Regions from separate parts of the Cupriavidus gilardii genome, predicted to be linked through region 1. Evidence: riboswitches for the same ligand, from Rfam matches in the RefSeq annotation. Region 1 holds a riboswitch; the other holds the start of a gene.
The links. Region 1 has a riboswitch for glycine ahead of FOB47_RS00195 (D-amino acid dehydrogenase). Riboswitches for the same ligand answer to the same signal wherever they lie in the genome.

Region 1 (9,327 bases):
CCGCATCCAGCCGTATCTGCAGCAGGCGCTGGCCGGCACCGCGGTCACCTTCGAGACCGAGTTCCACGATCCCGACTACCACTGCACCGAAACCAATTTCCGGCCCGAGTGGAGCGCCGACGGCAGCCGCGTCGAGGGCGTGCATGTCCATGTGCAGGACATCACCGCGCGCAAGCTCGAGACACTGCGTCTCGCGCAGATCTCGCGCCTGGACCATCTGACGCAGCTGCTGAACCGCAGCGCGTTCGAGACGCGGCTGGCCGAGGCGATGGCACGCAGCCGCTCGCAGGACCGGCTGATGGCGCTGCTGTATCTGGACATGGACCGCTTCAAGGCGGTCAACGACCACTATGGCCACGCGGCCGGCGACCAGCTGCTGCAGAGCTTCGCCAAGCGCGTACAGCGCTGCGTGCGCGAGCGCGATGCGGTGGCGCGGCTGGGCGGCGATGAATTCGCGATCGTGATGGAGGACATCGACCGGCCCGATGTCGCGGTGCGCGTCGCCGGCGCGATCCTGCACGCGGTCGGCCGCCGCTTCTTCATCGAGGGCGCCTTCGTCGACGTCAACGTCAGCATCGGCATCGCGTTGTACCAGGGCGCGCCGATGACTTGGCAGCAGCTGGCCAAGGAGGCCGATGCGCTGCTGTACCGCGCCAAGGACGCCGGACGCGGCCGCTTCGAGATCGGCCCGCCCGAGCTGGCGAACCGGTCGCGCGAGGCCCGCCCGTAGGCCGCCTTGCGCGCCGGCGCGGCGTCGGCAGTCCCGGCGGCGTATCCTAGAAGACCGATTCGCATCGTTCGTTCACAGGAGCCAGCCATGTCAGACCAGCAGCCCCCAGCGACCCGCATCGAACAGGACAGCCTGGGCCAGGTGCCCGTCCCCGCCGACCACCTGTGGGGCGCGCAGACCGAGCGCTCGCGCCAGAACTTCCGCATCGGCAACGAGAAGATGCCGCCCGCGCTGATCGAGGCGTTCGCGATCCTGAAGTTGTGCGCGGCGCGCGCGAACCGCGAACTGAACGTGCTCGACGCGAAGCTGGCGCAGGCGATCGAACAGGCCGCCGAGGAGATCATCGCCGGCCAGTGGCCCGACGAGTTTCCGCTGTCGGTCTGGCAGACCGGCTCCGGCACGCAGACCAACATGAACCTGAACGAGGTGATCGCCAATCGCGCGATCCAGCTGCTCGGCGGCGAGGTCGGCAGCAAGCGTCCGGTTCATCCCAACGACCACGTCAACGCGAGCCAGTCGTCCAACGACAGCTTCCCGACCGCGATGCATATCGCCGCCGCGCGCGCGGTGCAGCGCCAGCTGCTGCCGGCACTGGAGACATTGCAGAAGACGCTGGGCAGCAAGGTCGAGGCCTTCGCCGACATCGTCAAGGTCGGCCGCACCCATCTGCAGGATGCCGTGCCGCTGACGCTGGGCCAGGAGTTCTCCGGCTACCAGGCGCAGGTCGCCGACGCGCAGGCACGGCTGCACCAGGCCGTGCTGCGCGCGATGCCGGTGCCCCAGGGCGGCACCGCGGTCGGCACCGGCCTGAATGCGCCAGCCGGCTTCGCCGCCGCCTTCGCGCGCGCGCTGGCCGACTACACCGGCCTGCCGTTCGAACCGGCCGCCAACCGCTACGCGCTGCAGGCCGCGCACGACGCGCTGACCGACCTGTCGGGCGCGCTGAACACCACGGCCTCGTCCTTCCTGAAGATCGCGCGCGACTTCATGCTGCTGGGCTCCGGCCCGCGCGCGGGGTTTGCCGAGCTGCAGCTGCCGGCCAACGAGCCGGGTTCGTCGATCATGCCGGGCAAGGTCAATCCCACGCAGGCCGAAGCGCTGGCGATGGTCTGTTGCCGCGTGATCGGCAACCACACCACGATCACGCTGGCCAACGGCCTCGGCACGCTGGAGCTGAACGCCTACAAGCCGGTCATCGCTTACAGCCTGCTGCAGTCGGTTACACTGCTGGCCGACGCGGCGGCCAGCTTCGCCGAGCACATGGTGGCCGGCGTCGAGGCGGACCGGACGCGCATCGGCGAGCTGCTCGAACGATCGCTGATGCCGGTCACCGCGCTGAACCCGCATATCGGCTACGACAAGGCCGCCGAGATCGCCAAGCTGGCGGTGGCCCGCAACCTGTCGCTGCGCGAGGCGGCGATTGCCTCCGGCCATGTCACCGCCGAGCAGTTCGAACAATGGATCGACCTGAAGGGGATGACGCGCGAGGTGTAGCGCCAGCGCACCGGTGCTGGCGGCCATGGACCCGGCCACGGACGCGACCATGCGGTGGGCCACGCGCCCGACCCTGCCACCGGCAGCCAGCGCATTGACCGAACCTTCGACCGGCCCCGCCCGCGGCGGCCGGAAACAAACCCGCTCGAGACGGGCTGACGATCGGGGTAACAACGATCGCATTGACCAGATGATTCCTGCTCCCATTCCCGCCGATGACCAGCGGCGCCTCGACGCGCTGTATTCGCTGAACATCCTCGATACCGCCGCCGAAGAGCGCTTCGATCGGCTGACGCGGCTGGCCAGGCGGCTGTTCGACGTGCCGATCGCGCTGGTCAGCCTGGTCGACGCCAAGCGGCAGTGGTTCAAGTCCTCGTTCGGCCTGGCCGTGCGCGAAACGCCGCGCGAGCAATCGTTCTGCGGCCATGCGATCCTGCGCGACGATCTGCTGATCGTGCCCGACGCGCTGCAGGACCAGCGCTTTCACGACAATCCGCTGGTCACCGGCGCGCCCGGCGTGCGCTTCTACGCCGGCTGCCCGCTCGCGGTACGCGGCGGCGCCAAGGTCGGCACGCTGTGCCTGATCGACACCGCGCCGCGCGAGTTCGACCAGGACGATCAGGCGCTGCTGCACGATCTGGGGCGCCTGGCCGAGCAGGAGCTGGAATCCGCGCAACTGGCGTCGATGGACGACCTGACCATGCTGTCGAACCGGCGCGGCTTCTCGGCGCTGGCGCAGCACGCGCTGGCGGTCTGCCAGCGCCAGGGGGTGCCGGTCACGCTGCTGTTCTTCGACATGGATGGCTTCAAGGCCATCAACGACCGCTTCGGCCACGCGGAGGGCGATCTGGCGCTGACCGCCTTTGCCGATCAGTTGCGCCGCGCGTTCCGTCAGTCCGACCTGATCGGACGGCTCGGCGGCGACGAGTTCGTCGTGCTGCTGGTCGACGCCTGCGCCGACCAGTGCGACGCGATGCTGGACCGGCTGCGGCAGGGCGTGGACGCGCACAACGCGCAGAGCCAGCGCGGTTATCGGCTCGATTTCAGCGCCGGCGCGGTCGCGTTCGATCCCGCCCGCCACGCGGGCATCGCCGATCTGCTGGCGCAGGCCGATCAGGCGATGTACGCAAACAAGCAGGCCCGCAAGGCAGGGACGCCGCCCGCCGGGGGTCAGTAACTCGCGTTGCGGCCGCCGCCGCGCCGTGTTACTGTCCGGCCATCCAGGAGAAAGCGAACCTGCGGCGCGACAGCGCGGCGGCAGCGCTGCCGAAGGCGTACCCCCGAAACGCTCAGGTACCGAAGACTGGAGACGACAACGAACTGGAGAGCGCCGCCATCATGATTCGACGATGACGGCCGCCGAAGGGGCAAGCCGGGTCCGGGGCGGACGCGGTGAATCTCTCAGGCAAAAGGACAGTGGGGGCAGCCGGGTTGGCATCGACGATGCCGGCCGGCTGCCCCTTTTTGCATCCTGGAGCCTGAAATGAAAGTCATCGTGATGGGGGCCGGCGTGATCGGCGTGGCCTCGGCGTGGTATCTGTCCAAGGCGGGCCACGAGGTCGTGGTGCTCGAGCGCAATGCCGGCGCGGCACGCGAAACCAGCTTCGGCAATGGCGGCCAGATCTCGGTCAGCCATGCCGAACCCTGGGCCAATCCGTCGGCGCCGCTCAAACTGCTCAGCTGGCTGGGACGCGAGGATGCGCCGCTGCTGTTCCGCCTGCGCGCCGACCCGGCGCAATGGTCGTGGGGCCTGAAGTTCCTGCGCGAATGCCCGGCCCGGCGTTCCACCCGCAACATGATCCAGCTGCTCAATCTCGGCACCTACAGCCGCGCCAGCCTGCAGGCGCTGCGCGCCGAGACCGGCATCGAATACGACCACCTGACCCGCGGCATCCTGCACTTCTACACCAGCCAGAAGGAATTCGAAGCGGCCATCGAGCCCGCGCGGATCATGCGCGAGCTCGGCTGCGAGCGCCGCGTGATCGGTCCCGACGAAGTGGTGAAGCTCGAGCCCGCGCTGGCCTCGATCGCGCCGCGGCTGGCGGGCGCCACCTACACCAGCGAGGACGAGTCCGGCGACGTGCACCGCTTCACCACCGGCCTGGCCGCACTGTGCGAGGCGCGCGGCGTGCGTTTCCGCTATGGCGTGCGCGTGCAGCGGCTGCTGGCCGAAGGCGGCCGCATGCGCGGCGTCGAGATCGCCGACGAGACCGGCGCGTACACGGTCGAGCAGGCCGACGCCTATGTGCTCGCGCTCGGCAGCTTCAGCCCGATGCTGGCGCGCCCGCTTGGCGTCAAGCTCGACATCTATCCGGCCAAGGGCTATTCGGCCACGCTGCCGGTGCTCGATCCCGAGCGCGCGCCGACCGTCAGCCTGACCGACGACGAGTACAAGCTGGTGTTCTCGCGGCTGGGCGATCGCTTGCGCATCGCCGGCACCGCCGAGCTCAACGGCTATTCGATGGAGCTGAACCCGGTGCGTTGCGAGGCCATCGTGCGGCGCACGCTGGAGATCTTCCCCGGTGTCAGCCGCCCCGAACTGGCGCGCTACTGGACCGGCCTGCGTCCCGCGACGCCGGGCAACGTGCCGTATATCGGCGCGAGCGCGGTGCAGGGGCTGTACCTGAACACGGGCCATGGCACACTGGGCTGGACGCACGGCTGCGGCTCGGGACGCGCGATCGCCGAACTGATCAGCGGCCGCGTGCCGGAAGTGGACTTCGGCTTTTGCGGTCCGCTGCCGCAGGCGCCGCGGCTCGCGCGGCCAGTCGCGCCGGTGGCTGCCACGCGCGCCGCCGCAACGGAGGCGGCCGAAGTTTGAGGTGCGTCTGATTCAGGTCTGAAACAACGACACCGGCGCGGCATGGCCTCGACATTCGCGCCGGTGTTTTCGTTTCATCTGCCGCGCATGCATTGGCGCCAAAGCGTACCCGTTTCTGCGCACGGCTTTCGGCGAGCGTACCCGTTTCTGCGGGCCGCATTGGCAGCCGACTGGCAGCCGACTGGCAGCCGACTGGCAGCCGACTGGCAGCCGACTGGCAGCCGACTGGCAGCGGACTGGCAGCCGACTGGCAGCGGACTGGAGCCGACTGGAGCCGATTGGCGGCCGCATCGACAGCCCCATGGCCAGCCCTACTGCCCGCCCTACTGCCGGCCCTACTGCCCGCCCAATTGCCGGCCCAGTTGCCGGCCCAGTTGCCGGCTCACAGTGCACCTTGCGGGCCAAAGCCAGACCCGGGCATGGCATCGATCGGGCGCGCAATCCGCACCGGCCGCCTGCGATGCGGGCCCGCACCGTACCCGTTTCTGCGTCGTGCGAACGCCGTCCGATGCCGCGTGGCGTGCCATGCGTACCCGTTTCTGCGTACACAACCTCAGTCGAATCAAGGCTCTCCGATGCCTCGACGTCTCGCCATCGCCGCGCGGAGGCAGCGGGCTCGCGCCTCGGTATCAGGCGATGGTGTCGACCACGCCGCCATCGACGCGCAACGCGGCGCCGGTGGTCGCCGATGCCTGCGGCGAACAGACGTAGACCACCATGTGCGCGACCTCCTCCACCGTGGCCGCGCGCTGGATGATCGAGCTGGGCCGATGCGCCTTGACGAACTCGGCGGCCGCTTCCTCGATCGACAGCCCTGCCTTGTCCGCGTCCTCGCGCAGCATTTCCCGCAGGCCGTCCGACAGCGTCGGTCCCGGCAATACCGCGTTGACCGTGACGCCGGTCCCGCTCAGCCGTTTGGCGAGGCCGCGCGACACCGCCAGTTGCGCTGTCTTCGAGAAGCCGTAGTGGATCATGTCCTCGGGCGTGTTCAGCGCGGACTCCGACGAAATGAACACCACGCGGCCCCAGCCGTTCGCCGCCATCGCCGCCGTATACGCCCGCGCCAGGCGCACGCCGGACATCACGTTGACATCGAAGATGCGGGTCCAGTCCTCGTCGCTCAGTTCGTAGAAATCGCGCGGACCGTAGATGCCGGCGTTGTTGACCAGAATGTCGACCGCGGGCTCCGCGGCCACGATCGCGTCGCAACCGTCGGCGCTGCCGACATCGGCCGCGACGCCGCGCACCGCGGCGCCCGGAACTTCGCGCACCACGTCCGCGATGGCGCCCTCGACGGTGTCCTGCTTGCGGCCATTGACGATGACCGTGGCGCCGCTGCGCGCGAGGCCAATGGCAATGGCCAGTCCGATGCCGGCGGTCGAGGCGGTGACCAGCGCGGTCTTGCCGGTGAGATCGATTTGCATGGGTACCTCCTGAAGCGGGGTGAGATCAGCGAAGAGGACGGCGAAAGGGTCAGTCAAGCGGGTACGCAGAAACGGGTACGCTTTTCGACAGGAACGCGGCGGCGCGTCATGGCAGTGGCTTAATCGCGGCCCGTGCGCTGCGCGTTGCCGGCTTCCGGAAACACCAGCCGCACCCGCAGCCCCGGCTCGTTGTCCTCCAGCGACAGCGTGGCGCGGTGTACCTGGGCGATCTCGTCGACGATCGCCAGGCCCAGCCCGCTGCCGCCGCTCGGCGCATCGGGCAAGCGATAGAAGCGGTCCAGCACGCGGGCGCGCTGTTCGGGCGGGATGCCGGGACCGTTGTCGGCGACGATCAGCGCGACCCGGCCCGCGTCAGCACGCTGCACGCGCACGTCGACCTTGCCGCCGGCGGGCACATAACGCAGCGCGTTGTCGATCAGATTGGTCAGCAGAATGCGCAGCGCGTCGGGATCGCCCTGCACGGTCAGCCCGGCCGCGTCTCCAGCGCCAGCATCGCCAGCCCTGCGACCATTGCCACCATCGTCGCCGTCGCCGCTGGCGTCGAGCCCCAGGTCGATATTCCGGTCCAGCGCGGCCTGTGTCATCTCGCCGACCACGGTGGCTGCCAGCTCGCGCAAGGCGACCGGCTGCTGGCCCGCGAGGGCCGCGCCGGGCTCGTGGCGCGCCAGCGTCAGCAACTGCGTCACCAGATGCGTCAACCGCTCGAGGCCATCGCGCAGATTGCCGACCGCCTCGCGGCGAGCCGGCTCGCTGTCGGCGCGTTCGACCAGTTGCGCCTGCAGCTGCAGCGCGGTCAGCGGCGTGCGCAGCGCGTGCGCGGCATCGGCGATGAACGCGCGCTGCGTGTCGATCGCGTCGGACAACCGCGCCAGCAGCAGGTTCAGCGCCTCGGTCAGCGGCGCGATCTCGGCCGGCATCTCGGCAACCGCCAGCGGCGACAGCGCGTTGGCATCGCGCTTGCCGACCTGCCGCGCGATCTCGCGCACCGGCCGCAGCCCGCGGCCGACGGCGAGCCAGACCATCCATCCCAGCAGCGGCAGCAGCAACAGCAGCGGCGCCACGGTGCGCAGCGCCATTCGCGCCGCCACTTCGCGGCGCGCGCTCATCGGCTGCGCGATCTGCACCACCGCCGGCCCGAGCTGCACGCTGTAGATGCGGAACTCGCCGTCGTCGGTGCGGACGTTGGAGAAGCCGAGCTCGGCGCGCGGCGGCAGCGACGGCCGCGAGTGCGACAGATAGAGGCTGCGGCCGGTACCGTCCCAGATATGGATCACCACATCCTCGTCGGAGCGGAACAGATTGTCGGTGCCGGGCGGCAGCGGCGGCGACAGCGACGGCAGCGCCGGACCGTTGAACTGGCTCGGCAGCGCGAGCGCGACCTGGCGCATCTGATAGTCGAACAGCGCGTTCGCCTCCTGCCGGGCCTGCCCGTAGATCAGCGCGGTGGCGGCGGCGATGCCGGCCAGCAGGCCGAGCGCCAGCCACCACAGCAGGGTCCGCTGGATCGATCGCATCAGCGCGCTCCTCCAGCGGCGTCATGCGCGTCACCGCCGTCCCTGCCGCCGTCCCTGCCGCCGTCCCTGTGACCCTGCTGCGCACCTTCCTCGAGCTTCGGACAGACATAACCGACGCCGCGGATATTGCGGATCAAACCCTGGCCGAACTTCTTGCGCAGCGCGTGGATGTAGACCTCGACCGTATTGCTGCCGACCTCGTCGTCCCAGCCGTACAACTTTTCCTGCAGCTGCGGCACCGACCACACCTTGCCCGGGCGGGCCAGCAACGCGGCCAGCAGCGCGTATTCGCGCGCCGACAGATGGACCGGCTCGCCTGCCAGCGTGACTTCGCGCGTGGCCGGATTGAGCACGATCGCGCCATAGCGGACCAGCGGCTCGGCACGGCCCTGCGCCCGCCGCGCCAGCGCATGAATGCGCGCCACCAGTTCCTGCAGGTCGAAGGGCTTGACCAGATAGTCGTCGGCGCCGGCGTTCAATCCGGCGACGCGATCGGCGACCGCATCGCGCGCGGTCAGGATCAGCACCGGCGTGGCAACGCCGCGCGCGCGCATGCCGGCCAGCACATCGAGGCCCGAACGGCGTGGCAGGCCGAGATCGAGCAGCACCAGATCGTGCTGTCCTTCGGCCGCGCCGCCGGCCGCGACGCCGGGCGGCTGCGTGGCCGCCGACAGGCCGGCCTCGCCATCGCGCACCCAGTCCACCGCGAAGCCTTCCTGCCGCAGCGCGAGGCGCACGGAATCGCCGATCATCGTGTCGTCTTCGATCAGCAGCACGCGCATCGCTTCGCTCCGTTGGTTCGCCACTCGCGGCGGCCGCGGCGGCTCATCGCCGATCGACCGCTTCGGCCAGCGCGTGTGCCAGCCCCGGCAGCGCGGGAAACTGCGCGGTGATCACCTGCACCGGCACCGGTTCGAGGAACGCGCGCATGCGTCCCTTGTCGACGAAGCGCGCATTGAAGCTGGACGCCGCCAGCGTCTGGACGAAGCGCGGCACGATGCCGCCGCCGATATAGACGCCGCCGCGCGCGCCAAGGATCAGCGTCACATCGGCCGCAACCGAGCCGAGCAGGCCGCAGAACACCGCAAGCGCACGCTGGCACAACGCGTCGCCACGCTGCAAGGCGCCCTCGGTGACTTCCGCCGCGGTCAGCGGCACGCGCACGGGCGTACCCGTTTCTGCGGCCAGCGCGGCATGCGTATGCGACAGTCCCATGCCCGACAGCAGGCGTTCGGCCGACACGCGGCCGTGCTCGCGATGCGCGGCATGCCAGGCGATCCACTCGTCGTCGGTGGCAGGCATCAGTTCGACATGTCCGCCCTC
Region 2 (9,327 bases), on a different replicon from region 1:
CGTCGAGCGGTGGCGCGTGGACGTCCTGGGTCAGCCTGCCGGCGCCGCGCGCGAGCTGCTGCACCGGGCGCGCCAGCACGCGCGCACCCACCCAGGAGGCGGCCACGATCGCGGCGAACTGGAACAGCATGCCGAATGGCGGTGGCCTGGCCGGACCGGGCGGGCCTGGCGGACGCGGTGGGCCCGGCGGCGGACGCTGGCCCTCGTGCGCCGGTGCGGCGGGCCGGTTGGCGGTACCACCGACGGCGTGGCTGCCGTGCCGGGGACCGTGCCGCGGAAACACGCTTTCCACCACGGTCACGCCGAGGATATGCACCGCAACCATGATCGCCGCCATCGCGACGAACAGGCGCACGAACATCGTGTCGAAGCGACGCGCCGCCACTGGCTCAGCCCTGCACGCTGGCGGTAAAGACGTAGCCCTCGCCGCGAACCGTGCGGATCAGTCCGGGCTCGCGCGGGTCCTCGCGCAGCTTCTGCCGCAGCCGCGACACCAGCAGGTCGATGCTGCGATCGAACAGATCCAGTTCGCGGCCGCGCGCCAACTGGATCAGCCGTTCGCGATCGAGGATCTGCTGCGGATGGTCAAGAAAGGCCAGCAGCAGCCGGAATTCCGCGTTCGACAGCGGCACCACGGTATCGTCGCGGTCGACCAGCTGGCGCAGCACCGTGTGCAGGCGCCAGTCGCCGAAGCGCAGTTCGACCCGGGCGCGAGCCGCTGCCGCCGAAGGGCCGGCCCGCATGCCGCGCTCGCCGGCGCGGCTGCGCCGCAGCACGGTATGGATGCGGGCCACCAATTCACGCATTTCGAAGGGCTTGGTGACGTAGTCGTCGGCCCCGACCTCCAGGCCGACCACGCGATCGGCCAGCTCCGCCCGCGCGGTCAGCATGATCACTGGCAGATCGCCCTGCTCCCGCAGTTCGCGGCACAGCGCCAGGCCGTTCTCGCCCGGCAGCGACAGGTCGAGGATCACCAGGTCGTAGGCTTGGGCGGCCAGCGCGGCCCGCATGGCGGCGCCGCCTTCGACGCCGTCCGCAGCGATGCCGAAGGTCGACAGGTAGTCGGCAAGCATCGTGCGGATTTGCGCGTCGTCATCGACGATCAGCAGGCGGATTGCCGCGGGCGCGGCATCGGGAAGACTCAGGTCCATCGAGGAGGAAGGGAAGAAGCGGTATGCCGCGGCGCCGAGCGGCCTCGGCGATCCGCCACTGTAGCAGCCCGATGTTGCAGGCCCTTGGCTGCTTTGTATCGGCACTGATACGAAAGGCCGCGCGTACCCGGCGCTGCGCTTCAGCCGGCCGCGGCCTTGTTGCCGAGCAGCGCCTTCAGTCCCGCCAGCCGGTCCTTCGGGCTCATCGCCGGCGTCTCGTTCTTCGGTGCCGGGGCTTCCTCGAGCTTCATCTCCCCGATGAAGCGCGACGGCTGGCACGAGTAGGTGTCGCGCGCGCGCTTGCGCTTCTTGCACCAGCTGATATGGAGGCTGCGCTGCGCGCGCGTGATGCCGACATACATCAGGCGGCGCTCCTCCTCGATCTTCTCGTCGCTCAGGTCCTCGTCCTCGCGGCAATGCGGCAGGATGCCCTCCTCCACGCCGACCAGGAACACATGCGGGTATTCGAGGCCCTTGGACGCATGCAGCGTCGACAGCCGCACCGCGTCGGGATCTTCCTCGCGGCCTTCGAGCATGCTCATCAGCGCGACGGTCTGGGTCAGCTCGAGCAGGTTCTTGCCTTCGTCGCCGAAGCCGTCGGCGGTGTCGAAGCCCGTCGCCTCGCCGTCCGCGGCCTCCGGCTTGGTGCCCTTGCGCTTGAGCCAGTCGAGGAATTCCAGCGTATTGGTCCATTTGGCCTGGGCCTGGCGCTCGTCGAAGGTGTCGTACAGATAGGCTTCGTAGTGGATGCCTTCCATCAGGTCGTCGAGCACCTCGGTGGCCGGATCGCGCGCGGCACGGTCGGCCAGCCGCACCATCGCCTCGCAGAAGGTGCGCAGCGGCTCCAGCTGGCGCGGCTGCAGCTTGCCTTCGATGCCGCCCATCATCGCCGCCTCGAACAGCGAGACCTTGGCCTGGCCGGCGAAGGTGCCCAGCACCTCCAGCGTGGTATTGCCGACCCCGCGCCGCGGCGTGGTGACCGCGCGGATGAAGGCGGGATCGTCGTCGGGATTGGCGATCAGCCGCAGATAGGCGCAGATGTCCTTGATCTCGGCCTTGTCGAAGAAGCTCTGCCCGCCTGACAGCACATAGGGAATGCGCTCGCGGCGCAGGATCTGTTCGAACAGGCGCGCCTGATGGTTGCCGCGATAGAGGATCGCGTAGTCGCGGAACTGCGCGCGCCGCTCGAACTTGTGCGCCGACAGCTTGAACACCACCGACTCGGCCTCGTGCTCCTCGTCGTTCATCGGCGTCACGGTGATCGGGTCCCCCATGCCGTGCTCGCTCCACAGCGTCTTGTCGAACAGCTTGGGGTTGTTGGCGATCACCGCATTGGCAGCCTGCAGGATGCGCACCGTGGAGCGATAGTTCTGCTCGAGCTTGATGACCTTCAGGTTCGGGAAGTCGGTCTGCAGCAGGCGCAGATTGTCCAGCGTGGCGCCGCGCCAGCCGTAGATCGCCTGGTCGTCGTCGCCGACCGCGGTGAAGGCGGGCGCACGCAGATGCGAGCCGCCGGCCAGCAGCTTCAGCAGCTGATACTGGCAGGCGTTGGTGTCCTGGTATTCGTCGACGAGGAAGTAGCGCAGCCGGTTCTGCCACTTGAGCCGCACGGTTTCGTCGCGTGCGAACAGCTCGGCGGGCAGCCGGATCAGGTCGTCGAAGTCGACCGCCTGGTACGCCGCCAGCGTGGCGACGTAGTTGCGGTAGATCAGCGCGGCCTGGTGCTGGTCGGCGTCGGCGGCCTCGGCGATCGCGGTCTCGGGATCGACCATGCCGTTCTTCCACAGCGAGATCGTGCTCTGCACGCTGCGGATCAGCTTCTTGTCGGTGGTCGCCAACTGCTCCTGGATCAGGCCGAAGCAGTCATCGGCGTCCATGATCGAGAACTGCGGCTTCAGGCCCAGGTGCTCGGCCTCGGCGCGCAGGATCTGCACGCCCAGCGAGTGGAAGGTACAGACGGTCAGCTGGCGCAGCGGGATGCGCTTGCCGTCCCGGGTCTTGCCCTCCATCAGCTTGGCGATCCGCTCCTGCATTTCCTTGGCGGCCTTGTTGGTGAAGGTCACCGCGGCGATGTGGCGGGGCTCGAAGCCCTTGTCCTCGATCAGATGCGCGATCTTCTGCGTGATCACACGGGTCTTGCCCGAACCCGCGCCGGCGAGCACCAGGCAGGGCCCGTCCAGATAGCGGACGGCTTCGGATTGGGCGGCGTTCAGTCCGTGGGTCATCGGTCGGGGATCGGAAATCGGGTACAGCGGGAGGCGGCGCCGGCATCGCGAGGGATGCGGGCCGAGGGTGCGATCCGTGCGGGCCAACCGCCGAACTGTAGAAGCGCCGCGGAAGGGCCGAACGGGTCGAAGCGGGCGATGTTAACACGGCGGCCGGCGCTCGCCGCCGCCCCTGGACGGTCTCCTCGGCGGCGCCGCTCTCGCGTTGACAGCCGCCAAGCCTGCGGTTAGAGTCGCGCCATCCGTCCGGGAGAGCGCGCGACCTGCTTAGTGCAACGTGCTTTTCACTCGCGCCGCCGAAGGGGAATCACCCGAAAACTCTCAGGCACCATGGACCGGGCGGATCGGCATGCAGCATGCACACGATGTATGCCGAACTCTGGAGAGCGACACCCGCCATTCATCAATTGAATGATGAGCGTGTCCACCGAAGGGGCGCACAGCGTGGCCAGCCTGTCGCAAGGACAGCAAGGCCCGCCGTAATCTCTCAGGTATCGAGGACAGAGGGGGTCATCCGTCGCGACGGTTCAACCGAGCCGCGCGACGGATGACCCTTTTTTGTTTGGCGCGCCGCGCGCGCCGGACCGAACGATGCCACGCTCCGAGGAATCCATGACGCTCCAGGCCACCCCGCTCAACGCCATCCACCGCGCCCTCGGCGCCCGCATGGTCGATTTCGGCGGTTGGGACATGCCGGTCAACTACGGCTCCCAGATCGAGGAACACCATGCGGTGCGCAGCGATGCGGGCATGTTCGACGTTTCGCACATGTGCGTCGTCGACCTCGCCGGCCCCAATACCCGCGCCTTCCTGCGCGGGCTGCTCGCCAACAACGTCGACAAGCTGCAAACCCCCGGCAAGGCGCTGTACTCCTGCATGCTCGACCCGAACGGCGGCGTGATCGACGACCTGATCGTCTATTTCTTCGCCGAGGACCGCTTCCGCCTGGTCGTCAACGCCAGCACCGCGACCGGCGATATCGACTGGATCCGCCAGCGCAATGCCGACACCGGCGCCGGCGTGACCATTACTCCCCGTCGCACCGACAACGCCTCCGATCACGCCGCGCCGCTGGCCATCGTCGCCGTGCAGGGCCCGAACGCGCGCGCCAAGGTGTGGGCCGCGTTCCCGTCGACCCAGCCCAGCGAAGCGCTCAAGCCGTTCAACGCGATGGTCGTCGAAGACGCCGCGATCGGCGAAATCATGGTGGCCCGCACCGGCTACACCGGCGAGGACGGCTTCGAGCTGGTGGTGCCCGCCGACAACGTCGCCGCGGTCTGGGAAAAGCTGCATGCCGCCGGCGTGCGTCCCGCCGGGCTCGGCGCGCGCGACACGCTGCGGCTCGAAGCCGGCATGAACCTGTACGGCCAGGACATGGACATCCATACCTCGCCGCTCGACGCCGGCCTGGCCTGGACCGTCGATCTGCAGAGCGAGCGCGATTTCGTCGGCAAGGCCGCGCTGCTGGCCAACGGCCAGCGCCAGCAGTTCGCCGGCCTGATCCTGCGCGACAAGGGCGGTGTGCTGCGCGCGCACCAGACCGTGCTGACCGCCGCCGGCGAGGGCGAGATCACCTCTGGCACCTTCAGCCCCACCCTGTCCCAATCGATCGCCTTCGCGCGCCTGCCCAAGGATGTGGCGCTCGGCAGCGAAGTCCAGGTGCTGATCCGCGACCGCAAACTGACTGCGACTGTGGTTAAACTGCCGTTTGTGCGCAATGGCAAGGCACTCGTGAGCTGACGGCTCACTGCGGACATCGTCCACCCGGTCACGCTGCGCCCCGCGGCCCCTTTCATTCCGACGGCACGCGGCGGCGCGACACAAGAATCTGAAATTGGAGAATCTCGATGAATTTCCCCGCTGACCTGAAGTACACCGAGTCGCACGAATGGGTGCGCGTCGAAACCGACGGCACACTGACGATCGGCATCACCGATCACGCACAGGATGCGCTCGGCGACATCGTCTTCCTCGAGCTGCCCGAGGTCGGCAAGACGGTCGGCGCCGGTGACGCGCTGGCCGTGGTCGAATCGGTCAAGGCCGCGTCGGACATCTACGCGCCGGTGGCCGGCGAAGTGGTCGCCGTCAACGACGCCGTCAAGGATGCGCCCGAGAGCGTCAACGCCAACGCCTTCGATGCCTGGCTGTTCAAGATCAAGCCGGCCAACGGCGACGACGTCAACGGCCTGATGACGGCCGACGCCTACAAGGCCAGCGTCGGCGCCTGAGCCGGCGCCCCGCCCGTGGCGCCAGGGCATGGCTGACCACCATGTCCCGGCCCGCCTCTCCGAGTCACTTGCCATGAACGCTCCCCTGCCCATGAACGCCGCTCAATCCGCTCGCCCTTCGCTGGCCGAACTCGAAGCTCGCGACGCCTTCTCCCACCGCCATATCGGTCCCGACGCCGCCGAACAGCAGCACATGCTGAAGGTGCTGGGCTACGACAGCCGCGCCGCGCTGATGGACGCCATCATCCCGGCCGCGATCCGCCGCCGCGACGGCATGCCGCTGGGCGAATTCACCGAGCCGCTGAGCGAGGAAGCCGCGCTGGCCAAGCTGCGCGGCATCGCCGGCAAGAACAAGGTGTTCAAGAGCTTCATCGGCCAGGGCTACTACAACACGCTGACGCCGGGCGTGATCCTGCGCAATATCTTCGAGAACCCGGCCTGGTACACCGCCTACACGCCGTACCAGCCCGAGATCTCGCAGGGCCGCCTGGAGGCGATGCTGAACTTCCAGCAGATGATCACCGACCTGACCGGCCTCGATATCGCCAACGCGTCGATGCTCGACGAAGGCACCGCCGCGGCCGAGGCGATGACGCTGCTGCAGCGCGTGAACAAGCACGCGTCCAATACGTTCTACGTGGCCGACGACGTGCTGCCGCAGACCATCGAAGTGGTGCGTACGCGCGCGCTGCCGCTTGGTATCGAGGTCAAGGTCGGCCCCGCCGCCGACGCGGCGCAGGCGCACGCGTTCGGCGTGCTGCTGCAATACCCGGGCGTCAACGGCGACGTGGCGGACTACCGCGCGATCGCCGATGCGGTGCACGCGGCCGGCGGCCTGGTGGTCGCCGCCGCCGACCTGCTGGCGCTGACGCTCTTGAGCGCGCCGGGCGAATGGGGCGCCGACGTGGCGGTCGGCAATTCGCAGCGCTTCGGTGTGCCGCTGGGCTTCGGCGGCCCGCATGCCGGCTATATGGCCGTCAAGGACGCCTACAAGCGTTCGATGCCGGGCCGCCTGGTCGGCGTCACCGTCGACGCGCAGGGCAACAAGGCCTACCGGCTCGCGCTGCAGACGCGCGAGCAGCATATCCGCCGCGAAAAGGCGACCTCGAACATCTGTACCGCGCAGGTGCTGCTGGCGGTCATGGCGTCGATGTACGCGGTCTACCACGGGCCGCAGGGCCTGAAGCGCATCGCACAGCGCGTGCATCGGCTGACCGCGACGCTGGCCGGCGGCCTGCAGGCGCTGGGCTACGCACGCACCAACCAGACCTTCTTCGACACGCTGACGATCGAGACCGGCGCCGCCACCGAGGCGATCCACGCCGCTGCCGCCGCGCGCCGCATCAATCTGCGCCGCGCCGGCGCCACGCACGTCGGCATCTCGCTGGACGAGACCACGACCCGCGACGATGTGGTCGCGCTGTGGGAGATCTTCGCGCAGGGCAAGCCGGTGCCGGCCTTCGACGCACTGGAAGCCGCGGCCGATGATGGCTATCCGGCGGCGCTGTCGCGCCAGAGCGCCTATCTGACCCATCCGGTCTTCAACACGCACCACGCCGAGCACGAGATGCTGCGCTATCTGCGCATGCTGGCCGACAAGGATCTGGCGCTCGACCGCACGATGATCCCGCTGGGCTCCTGCACGATGAAGCTCAACGCGACCAGCGAGATGATTCCGGTCACCTGGCCGGAGTTCTCGAGCATCCATCCGTTCGCGCCGGACGACCAGACCGTCGGCTACCGCGAGATGATCGCCCAGCTCGAGGCGATGCTGTGCGCGGCCACCGGCTATGCCGCCGTCAGCCTGCAGCCCAACGCCGGCTCGCAGGGCGAATACGCGGGCCTGCAGATCATCCACGCCTACCATGCGAGCCGCGGCGAGAGCCACCGCAATATCTGCCTGATCCCGTCGTCGGCGCACGGCACCAATCCGGCCTCCGCGCAGATGGCCGGCATGCAGGTGGTGGTCGTGGCCTGCGACGAGGACGGCAACGTCGACCTGGCCGATCTGGAGAAGAAGGCCGCGCAGCACAGCAAGAACCTGGCCGCGATCATGATCACCTACCCGTCCACGCACGGCGTGTTCGAGGAAGGCGTGCAGCGCATCTGCGAGATCGTCCACAGCCATGGCGGCCAGGTCTACGTCGACGGCGCGAACATGAACGCGATGGTCGGCACCGCGGCGCCGGGGCAGTTCGGCGGCGACGTGTCCCACCTGAACCTGCACAAGACCTTCTGCATTCCGCACGGCGGCGGCGGCCCGGGCGTCGGTCCGGTCGCGGTCGGCGCGCATCTGGCGCCGTTCCTGCCCAACCACGCCAGCAGCGGCTATCGCCGCGCGGAAGACGGCATCGGCGCGATCTCGGCCGCGCCCTACGGCTCGGCCAGCATCCTGCCGATCTCGTGGATGTATATCGCGATGATGGGCGCGCGCGGACTGACCGCCGCCACCGAGAACGCGATCCTGGCGGCCAACTATGTCGCCAAGCGGCTGTCGGACTACTACCCGGTGCTGTACACCGGCGGCAACGGCCATATCGCGCACGAGTGCATTCTCGACCTGCGCCCGATCCAGAAGGCGACCGGCATCAGCAACGAGGATGTCGCCAAGCGGCTGATGGACTATGGCTTCCATGCGCCGACGATGAGCTTCCCGGTCCCGGGCACGCTGATGATCGAGCCGACCGAGAGCGAGGCGCTGCACGAGCTGGACCGCTTCATCGACGCGATGATCGCAATCCGCAAGGAAATCGCGCGCGTCGAGGACGGCAGCTTCGACCGCGAGGACAACCCGCTGAAGAACGCGCCTCACACCGCGGCGGTCATCACCGCCAACGAGTGGAACCACAAGTACACGCGTGAGGAAGCCGCCTATCCGGTCGCCTCGCTGCGGACGCAGAAGTACTGGCCGCCGGTCGGCCGGGCCGACAACGTCTACGGCGATCGCAACCTGTTCTGCTCCTGCGTGCCGATGAGCGCGTACGAGGAGTAAGCGGGCACGCTTCCTGCTGCATCTCGCACGGCGGCTTGTTGCCGCGCGCACGCTGGACGGCGTGCGGCCTTTCTGGTTCCGGCCTCCGGGCCGGAACCATCATCGGTAAGGAGACTGTCGATGTGGCAAATGAGCGCGCCGTGGTGGGAATTCATTGTCCGAGGGCTGATCGTTTATTTCGCCCTGCTGATCATGATGCGCTTGGGTGGCAAGCGGCAGATCGGACAGATGACACCATTCGATCTGATCCTGCTGCTGATCCTGTCCGAGGGCGTGCAGAACGCCATGGTCGGCGATGACAAGTCGGTGTCCGCGGGCCTGATCCTCGCCGCGACGCTGATCGGCATCAACGTGCTGGTCAGCTGGCTCAGTTGGCGCAGCCGCAAGTTCGAGTACGCGGTCGAGGGCCATCCGCAACTGCTGATCCGCCATGGCAAGGTGATCGACGAGGTCATGCACGGCGCGCGGCTGACCAGCGACGACCTGATGAAGGTACTGCGGCGCGAGGGATGCGCGAGCCTGGACGACGTCTATATCGCAATCCTCGAGAACGACGGCGCGATCAGCGTGCTCAAGCGCAAGGAACTGCCGGAGGAACCGCCCGGCCCCGGCGTCTCCCTGTGGGAGCGACCCGAGGACGATCGGCCGGTCTAGCTCCGGCCCGTTCCGGTCCAGCCGGAGGGCGGGCCGCCGCGCGGGCCTGCACACCGCCGCAAACGATAGGAGACCAA

Region 2: it holds a riboswitch for glycine, as region 1 does, so the genes downstream of both, gcvT (glycine cleavage system aminomethyltransferase GcvT) here and FOB47_RS00195 (D-amino acid dehydrogenase) in region 1, are expected to answer to the same signal.

The regions. Positions count from the first base shown of each region.
Region 1 covers NZ_CP054624.1:45,074-54,400, reverse strand. The annotation lists gene FOB47_RS00210 (sensor domain-containing diguanylate cyclase) at 1-730, shown strand, start outside; gene fumC (class II fumarate hydratase) at 818-2,224, shown strand; gene FOB47_RS00200 (GGDEF domain-containing protein) at 2,415-3,401, shown strand; glycine riboswitch at 3,535-3,651, shown strand; gene FOB47_RS00195 (D-amino acid dehydrogenase) at 3,708-5,045, shown strand; gene FOB47_RS00190 (SDR family NAD(P)-dependent oxidoreductase) at 5,675-6,469, opposite strand; gene FOB47_RS00185 (ATP-binding protein) at 6,589-8,004, opposite strand; gene FOB47_RS00180 (response regulator) at 8,004-8,786, opposite strand; gene glk (glucokinase) at 8,830-9,327, opposite strand, start outside.
Region 2 covers NZ_CP054626.1:3,211,663-3,220,989, forward strand. The annotation lists gene FOB47_RS24760 (ATP-binding protein) at 1-385, opposite strand, end outside; gene FOB47_RS24765 (response regulator) at 390-1,151, opposite strand; gene FOB47_RS24770 (UvrD-helicase domain-containing protein) at 1,292-3,376, opposite strand; glycine riboswitch at 3,614-3,724, shown strand; glycine riboswitch at 3,746-3,890, shown strand; gene gcvT (glycine cleavage system aminomethyltransferase GcvT) at 3,989-5,116, shown strand; gene gcvH (glycine cleavage system protein GcvH) at 5,224-5,604, shown strand; gene gcvP (aminomethyl-transferring glycine dehydrogenase) at 5,678-8,596, shown strand; gene FOB47_RS24790 (DUF421 domain-containing protein) at 8,717-9,250, shown strand.